2 regions of the Staphylococcus capitis subsp. capitis genome follow, and region 2 is predicted to be linked to the other one. Evidence: a T-box and tRNA genes for the amino acid it is inferred to sense, from the RefSeq annotation. Region 2 holds a T-box; the other holds one or more tRNA genes.

Region 1 (4,660 bases), 140 kb from region 2:
GTAGTGTCAAACGCTCGTCCCCAAAAGCAATCGCTTGATCCATGATACTTAAAGCATCACGCATACCACCTTCTGAAGTTTTAGCAATAAATTCTAATGCTGCATTGTCATACTCTAGTGACTGTGATTCAGCTACGAACTTTAGGCGGTCTACAATTTGATCCATACTAATCGCTTTAAAATCAAAACGTTGTGCTCGAGAGATAATAGTAGGAGGAATTTTATGTGGTTCTGTAGTCGCTAGAATAAATATCGCGTGACTAGGAGGCTCTTCCAAAGTTTTAAGTAAGGCGTTGAACGCCCCCGTCGTTAACATATGTACCTCATCTATAATATATACTTTATATTTGGATTCACTTGGTGCGTATTTAACTTTATCTCTTATATTTCTAATCTCATCCACACCGTTATTACTCGCCGCGTCAATTTCAATCACATCAGAATTTGTACCTTGAGTAATACCTTTACAAATCGCACACTCATTACAAGGTTCTCCATCATCGCTATTAAGGCAATTAATCGCCTTGGCAAACACTTTTGCGATACTTGTCTTCCCAGTTCCTCTGGGTCCACTGAAAATGTAAGCATGTGATTGTTTACCTTTAGAGATGGCATTACGTAACGTTTTCGTGACGTGTGTTTGTCCAACAACATCATCGAAACTTTGCGGTCTATACATTCGATACAAAGCTTGGTAATCCACTGTAACACCTCCATTAACAATTACTCATCATTATATCATGTTCGTAACAATTCTTTTCAATGAAAAAATTAATCAAATACTTCAGGTAACATAACAGTCATACCATGAAGTGATGCTATGTCTGAAGTTAAAAATTTCACACTTAAGGTGTCATCGTTACCTAATTCTTCCATAACAATATCGTATTGTTTCGCATCAACGTATCCTATGTGATTGAAAAATTCAGTATAGCAATGAACAAAAATTGCTGGATACCCTTCAGCTTTGGCACGCTCTTCTACTGCTTGCATTAAAGCTTTTCCTAGTCCTTGTTCACGCACATCTGGTTGTACTGATAAAGCTCCAACTGCTAGTGCAGTAGTTTGATGATTATTAGAAACTAATAAAATTTCTCCTAATAAGACATGGCCAATGACATCGTTCGTATCATTTTTAGCAATAACTTCTAATTCAGAATTATAATTCTCGGATTTTCTGAGATTCTTAACTCTGGAACGTTCTTTCCAACTCATCTCTGGGTCTTGATCATAATTTTGTTCAATGCTATCAAGTGATCGTTCATAATCAACTTCAGTTAAAGTACTTAAAAATATTTGCATGTATCCTCCAATTTTTCTATCAACTTTTTAATGATATATCAATACACGTTATATATTATTTGCTTAGTTCGTTATAACCTTAACAAATTATTGAAAATTAATCTATTTAATGTAAGAAGTGTGGGATAGAAATTTAAATTTGTAAAAAATTAATTTCACTATCCCACTCCAACTTGGTTTGTATATAAAATTTTTTATAATTCATCACTAGTAGGGGCTTGCTGACATAGTTGTTTAGAAGTATGAGAAGCTTGGTTCAAACATATTTCCAAATCAGTTAACTACTGCCAAAATAAAAAAGGCTACGACAATCTGATATGTCCTAGCCTCTTATCTATGTGATATTTGCTTAAATCTCATAATAATACCGTGCACCTTTGTATCGAACGCATATCATAAACGTTACCGAAGTCGACAGCTAAATCTCGGCTACCCTACGGCACATATGAGGATCCACTTAATGCTGCTTCCGTCAGGACCTGACATGGTTCATGGGTTCATATTGCATAGGACCGAAATCTTCAAACACTACGTGCTTCGGGCAGACTTCACAAAAATGCGCCCTCAACAAAGGAATTAAGTCTCGCATAAAGCGGATTTCGAGTACAGGGAACCGCTACCTCCCCACCTAGCACGGTAAGATTTATAATACTATAATTTCATATCCCTTTGCAAGCGTAAAAATTTCATCAATAACTTATGTGTAAGTTTAGATTACTCTTTTAATGAACTCAAAATTTCGAAATGATAGGCACATTGCTAATATATAAAAATCGATAAATTTAAAAAAATTCTATTTGTATGTATGAGCAATTCAGTTAGAGGAGGGTAAAAGCGAAATAAAAAAGGCAAATACTCATTAAAATAAGTACTTGCCTTTTATATCTATTAGTCTTGGATTTTAATTCTAATGGCGGAGGAAGAGGGATTCGAACCCCCGCGGCCCGTTAAGGCCCTGTCGGTTTTCAAGACCGATCCCTTCAGCCGGACTTGGGTATTCCTCCAATGAACACAATAACAATCATATAATAGCGTTCATTAAAAGTCAATATAATTATTTTGTGTCTACACTAGAATTTTTTTATTTAAATATTGATCAACAGATCGTGCTACAGCACGACCTTCTTTGATTGCCCATACGACTAAACTTTGACCTCTACGAGCATCTCCAGCTGCAAAAAATTTAGGATGATTAGTTCGGAAGTCAATGTCATTAGCAACTATTTTATTACGTTCAGTTTTAATACCAAACGCATGAGGAATAGTTGTTTCTGTTCCTATAAAACCAATTGATAATAAGACTAAATCAGCTGGCCAAAAACGTTCTGGACCATCTGACATTACCATGCCTTCAGATGTCTCTTGCAGCACTTGAGTGTACAATCCTCTCACACGACCAAGACCATCTACATCATAGCGCATTGTTTGTACCCCATAAGCTCTTGGTTCTTTACCAAATTTTGCTTCATATTCTTTATGCGCATAATCCATTTTAAATACAGGCATGGCTAGAGGCCAAGATGTATTACTTTCAAAGGTAATTTCTTCAGGCTGCTTAGTATACTTGTTAAATTGTACGATTGATTTACAGTTTTCACGCAATGCAGTCGCTACACAGTCGGCGCCTGTATCACCTGCACCTATGATAATAACGTTTTTATCTTTAGCAGTAATAGAAACTTCATCAATTTCTCCATTGAGATATTGTGTTTGTTCAGTTAGGTAATCCATTGCAAAATGAATACCAAAGCCCATACGTCCTTCTAAAGGTAAATCTCTCGCATTTTGTGAACCCGTACATAAAACAATTGCATCAAATGCATCTTCAAGCTCTTCTTTACTGATATCAACACCAATCTCAACACTTGTTTTAAACTCTATACCTGCCTCTTTCATTAACGCTATACGACGACGTACTACATCTTTATCTAATTTCATATTTGGGATACCGTACATTAATAAGCCACCTGGTTCATGTGCTTTTTCAAACACGGTCACTTGGTACCCTTTAACGTTGAGTTCTTCAGCAGCTGTAAGCCCTGCAGGTCCACTTCCTACTATTGCAACTTTTTGCTCTTTAAGTTCTTCAGGATACTTTGGTTTAACCCAACCATTATCATAAGCTTCATCTATAATAGTACGCTCAATACCTTTAATTGCAACGGATTCTCTATTGATTTTCATGACACAAGAATTCTCACATGGCGCGGGGCATACACGTCCAGTAAATTCCGGAAAATTATTTGTCTCACTCAATCTTTCATAAGCCGTTTTAAAGTCTTGATGATATACTAAATCGTTCCACTCTGGTATATAATTTCCAATAGGACAGCCGATAGTCTCTCTTCCATATAACTGTCCTGTTTGACAAAATGGTGTGCCACAATCCATACAGCGTGCACCTTGAACGGAGGCATCTTCCTTAGTAAAGCGTTGTTGAAACGCATCATGACCAGAAAGACGATCTACCAAAGACAATTCTGATAAAGACTGTTTATTATATTTCATAAATCCTTTAAATTCGCCCATGATTATCCCCCACTTTTTTAATAAACTACTGCTGGTTGTAATTCTTCTTCAATACTTTTCCTATCATCATAAAATGCTGCGAGTGTCGCTTCATCTACTTGTTCTATTCGTCGTTTTTGTAAATCAATTTTTGCATCATCAATTTGTAATCTTTCGGTATGACTTTCACTACATATTGGCTTACATTTTCAAATTGATTCAAAATTTGTCGTGCTTTCGTACTACGTGTATGTTTATAATGCGCTTCAAGCATCTCTTTAATTAATGCTTTTTCCTCATCATAGCGAACCTCACTAAATTCAAGAGTTTCTAGTGCATTGACCTTTTTAAATTCTTCAATACTTGATGGGAAGATATAACTTACGCCGCCACTCATACCTTGGCCAAAGTTTTTACCAACATCTCCTAAAATAATGACATGTCCACCAGTCATGTACTCTAGTCCGTGGTCTCCAATACCTTCTACCACAACATCAGCGCCACTATTTCTAATACAAAAACGTTCTCCCGCCTTACCATTTATATAAGCTTTTCCTCTTGATGCTCCATAAAAACTTACATTACCTGCGATAATTTCTTGTTCTCGCTCTTCATTTGGCGCATTAACAATAACTGTTCCACCTGATAAACCTTTACCTACATAGTCATTCGCATCACCAGTATGATGAATCGTCAAACCGTGTGGCGCATAAGCAGCAAGACTTTGGCCGGCATGTCCTTCTGTATAAGCGAATATTGTATCCTCAGGGAGGCCTTTTTCTCCGTATTGACGTGCAATGGCACTACCTGTGATAACGCCTACATCTCTTTGTTCATTGTTGATCACATA
Region 2 (4,660 bases):
GGCTGCTACGATACCAAATGATAAACCTACTCCTGCGTATTCAAATAAAGTAGGAATACATTCTTTTACCCCTTGCTTAAATGAAAGATGGGTCATTTGATCAGCCTCCATTCCACTTTCTAAAATAGTAAAATAAGTCTATTATATTTGGAAAAGTTGTTCAATATTTTTTAGACAACGGTTTGTGCGACGTAAGACAAACCTCATAGTAAAATCATTGTAATTACAACATTTATAAAATTTCAGAATTTTGTTTCTTCTTTTAGACATCCCTATCATTTTTGAAGATTTGAAGTTGAATTATTTCTCTTCCCCTACCCTATTCAACAAAAAAACTGTCGACAAAATCGTTAAGATCTTGTCGACAGTTCAAATAATTAATTGAGTCATTCATCGTTGTATTGTAGTAATTACTCAGCCTATTTTTAAGTTATTATTTTGTAGGTTTAGAAATTTTAGTTTTTCCACCCATGAATGGAACTAATGCTTCAGGAATTGTGATTGTACCGTCTTCATTTTGATAATTTTCAACGATAGCTGCAAATGTACGACCTACGGCTAAACCACTACCATTTAATGTATGAGCTAATTCTGGTTTAGCTGAGTTATCACGTTTAAAGCGAATGTTAGCACGACGTGCTTGGAAATCAGTACAGTTTGAGCAAGAACTAATTTCTTTATAGTCATTGTAACTTGGTAACCATACCTCTAGGTCATATGTTTTACTAGCGCTAAAGCCAATGTCGCCTGTACATAAGATAACTCGACGATATGGTAATCCTAATTCTTCTAAAATTGATTCAGCATTTTTAGTCATATCTTCTAAAGCATCCCAAGAATCTTCAGGTTTTTCGATACGAACCATTTCAACTTTATCGAATTGGTGTAAACGAATTAATCCTCTTGTATCTCTACCAGCTGAACCCGCTTCACTACGGAAACATGCCGTTTGCCCAGTGAATTTTTCAGGTAACACTCCTGGTTGAATGATTTCATCTCTGTAGAAGTTTGTTAAAGGTACTTCTGCTGTTGGAATTGTGTATAGGCCTTCTTTTTCAACTTTAAATAAATCTTCTTCGAATTTAGGAAGTTGACCTGTACCAAACATAGTATCTGCATTCACTAATTGAGGTGTCATCATTTCTGTGTAACCATGTTGAGTTGTATGTTTCGTAATCATGTAGTTCATTAATGCACGTTCTAATAATGCACCATCTTTAGTTAAGTAAACGAAACGCGCACCAGATACTTTAGCAGCACGTTCGAAGTCTGCCATTTTTAGTTCTTCAACTAAGTCCCAATGTGCTTTTGGTTCGAAATCAAATTCACGTAGTGTACCCCATTTTTTCAATTCAACGTTTTCTTCATCTGAATCCCCTTGAGGTACATCGTCGTTAATTAAATTTGGAATACGGATTAAAATGTCTCTTACTTTATTATCAACTTCATTTAATTTAGCATCGTTTTCTTTAATTTCATCACCTAAGTTACGCATTTCTGCAATAACGTCATCAGCATCTTCTTTATTACGTTTCTTCTGAGCGATTTCTTCACTGACTTTATTACGTCTTGCTTTCATTTCTTCAGTTTTACTGATTAATTGACGTCGTTGTTCATCTAATTCTAAAACTTCGTCAACGACCTTAGGATCGTCTCCTCTTAATTCAATTTTGCTCTTAACTTTTTCTGGTTCATTTCTAAATAAACGAATATCTAACATGTAACCTTCATCCTTTCCCAAATAAAATATAGATTTATTGGGGGCACGTATGTATAAAATCATAAAAAAAAGACCACATCCCAGACAAGGGACGTGGTCTACGCGTTGCCACCCTATTTAACAATTTAAAATAAACGTTGAATCACTTATTCTAAACTGCACTTAACTAAAATAACGGTTATTACCGATTGCTCTCATAAAGTAGGTAGATTCACATCAAAGTCGATTACTTGTTCTCACTAACCACAAGTTCTCTGAAATCGTCCGGTTAATGCTACTTAGCCTACGAACAATGTTTTATTAAGTTATTTTTAATATAGCAAAGTCTTTTGAACTTTTCAAGTAAATGTAAATGTGTGTAAACTACCTCGTATTTATGCTCTGTGATAAGCATCATCTTTTAGATACTGTGCTACCGCTTCGATATCTTTGTGGAATTGTCGATCTTGATTGATTGAAGGCACAATTTTACGATATTCTTCATATTTTTCACGTGTTTTAGGAGATAATTTATCTACGCCTTTTAATTCCACAGCTTGCAATGCGATGACACATTCAATCGCAATCACACGACGTGTATTCTCAATCATTTGGTAACCGTGTCTTGAAGCAATTGTGCCCATTGATACATGATCTTCTTGATTTGCTGAAGATGGAATTGAATCTACACTCGCTGGATGTGCGAGGGTTTTATTTTCAGAGCCAAGGCTTGCAGCAGCATATTGCATAATCATAGCGCCACTTTGTAACCCTGGCTCAGGACTTAAAAATGCAGGTAAATCTCCATTTAATTGAGGATTAATCAAACGTTCTAGACGTCGCTCTGCAACATTTGCTAATTCACTCACGCCTAATTTTAGATGGTCTAATGCAAGTGCGACTGGTTGACCGTGGAAGTTACCACCTGAAATCACTAATGTTTCATCATCCTCATCGAAGATAAGAGGATTATCATTAGCTGCATTCATCTCAAATTCTAATTTTTCTCTTACATAATTGAATACTTGGAAACTTGCACCATGGATTTGAGGAATACAACGTAAACTATAAGCGTCCTGCACTCGTAATTCAGCTTGGCGTGTCGTAAGCTGTGAATCTTCAAGCCAGTTAAGCATGCGTGCTGCCACATCTACTTGTTCTTTAATATTCCGGACTTTGTGCACGTTATGATTATACGCATCTGTAATACCGTTTAAAGCTTGATGCGTGAGTGAAGCAATCCATTCCACTTGATAACCTAAATCCTCCGCTTCAATGAAATTAATCACACCTTGAGCTGTCATTGCTTGTGTCCCATTGATAAGTGCCAAGCCTTCCTTAGCTTGTAGTTTTAACGGTTCACGACCTAACTCATTAAGGACGTAGCGACTGTCAACTTGTTCATTGTTATAATAAACGTCACCCTCACCAATGAGTGCAAGTGCAAGATGTGATAGAGGCGCTAAATCCCCTGATGCCCCTAATGAACCTTGTTGCGGAATCACTGGAATAATACGTTCGTTAATGAAGAATTTTAATTGTTCAACTAACTCAAGTGTCGCACCTGAATGCCCCTTCAATAATGTATTTAAGCGCAACACCATCATGACTAATGCCACTTCTTCTGAAAATGGTTTCCCGATACCACATGCATGTGAACGAATGAGATTGACTTGTAATTCGTTATATTGACCTGGATCGATTAAAACATCACTAAATAGACCGAATCCAGTTGTGATACCATAGATTGTTTCTTTATTCTGTATGATACGTTCAACGACTTGGCGACTTTTCGTCACTCGTTCAATGGCATCCTCTGAAATATCAATTTGTAAGTCTTGGCTTAAAAACGTCTTAATTTCCTTAATAGTCAAAGCCTCTCCATCTAAAATTAATGTCATATAAACAACCCCTTTGTTTAAATTTTAACCCCATTACAGGAAAGTATACGTTTTCATTTTTATATTAACAACACTTTTTGCACTTTTTATAATGCATTATCAATGTAATAATTTAACAGGTTAAAGAAATAGGAATATTATTATTTATTATTTTAATAAGGTAGATGGAAATGGTATTTTTGATATTTTGTGAGGATAGAGGTATTCATTATTAAATTTCTAAAATAGCTATTGACTAAAGAGTATTACAGGTATAGTATTTTCTATTGTATTTAAAAGAGATTGGGCAATTTTAAAGGACTTTAATTTCTAAAAAATGGATGTACACAACAATTTATAAAGTGAAATTTAAGACGGTCGGATGTCTTGTGTACGATATACGAGAAGTGAGTTTTTTAACGGAGGTTATGTCATTATGGAAACGTTAGATACAGTTAACATTCCTATAAGAAAAGATGAAACGCATAAAGGCGATTATGGTAAGATTTTATTAATTGGTGGTTCTGCCAATATGGGTGGCGCAATTATGCTTGCTGCGCGCGCATGCGTTTATAGTGGTAGTGGATTAATTACAGTCGCAACACATCCTAATAATCATGCAGCATTACATTCACGTTGCCCTGAAGCAATGGTGATTGATATCAATGATACAAAGATGCTAACTAAAATGATCGAAGCTACCGATAGTATCTTAATCGGGCCTGGATTAGGTGTGGACTTTAAAGGTAATAATGCAATTACGTTTTTACTACAAAATATTCAACCACACCAAAATCTTATTGTAGATGGAGATGCAATTACTATATTTAGTAAATTGAAACCTCAAATTCCTACATGTCGTGTGATTTTCACTCCTCATCAAAAAGAATGGGAACGTTTAAGTGGCATTCCTATCGAAGAACAAACATATGAACGTAATCGTGAAGCTGTTAATAACTTAGGTGCTACAGTTGTATTAAAACAACATGGTACTGAAATTTACTTTAAAGATGATGCTTACAAATTATCTATCGGTACACCAGCAATGGCTACTGGTGGTATGGGAGATACACTTGCTGGT

Evidence for each region. The T-box of region 2 lies ahead of serS (serine--tRNA ligase). A T-box ahead of a tRNA ligase gene usually reads a tRNA of that ligase, here a tRNA-Ser.
Region 1: it encodes a tRNA-Ser, which carries the amino acid that the T-box ahead of serS (serine--tRNA ligase) is inferred to sense. The anticodon was not compared.

What each region holds. Positions count from the first base shown of each region.
Region 1 covers NZ_CP145263.1:2,315,861-2,320,520, forward strand. Annotated here, with positions in the region: gene dnaX (DNA polymerase III subunit gamma/tau) at 1-703, opposite strand, end outside; gene V6C74_RS11565 (GNAT family N-acetyltransferase) at 772-1,302, opposite strand; RNA gene ffs (signal recognition particle sRNA large type) at 1,670-1,939, opposite strand; tRNA gene V6C74_RS11575 (tRNA-Ser) at 2,214-2,306, opposite strand; gene V6C74_RS11580 (glutamate synthase subunit beta) at 2,368-3,831, opposite strand; partial or broken gene gltB (glutamate synthase large subunit) at 3,849-4,660, opposite strand, start outside.
Region 2 covers NZ_CP145263.1:9,528-14,187, reverse strand. Annotated here, with positions in the region: partial or broken gene V6C74_RS00185 (AzlC family ABC transporter permease) at 1-96, opposite strand, end outside; gene serS (serine--tRNA ligase) at 434-1,720, opposite strand; T-box leader at 1,805-2,020, opposite strand; gene hutH (histidine ammonia-lyase) at 2,095-3,600, opposite strand; gene V6C74_RS00170 (NAD(P)H-hydrate dehydratase) at 4,016-4,660, shown strand, end outside.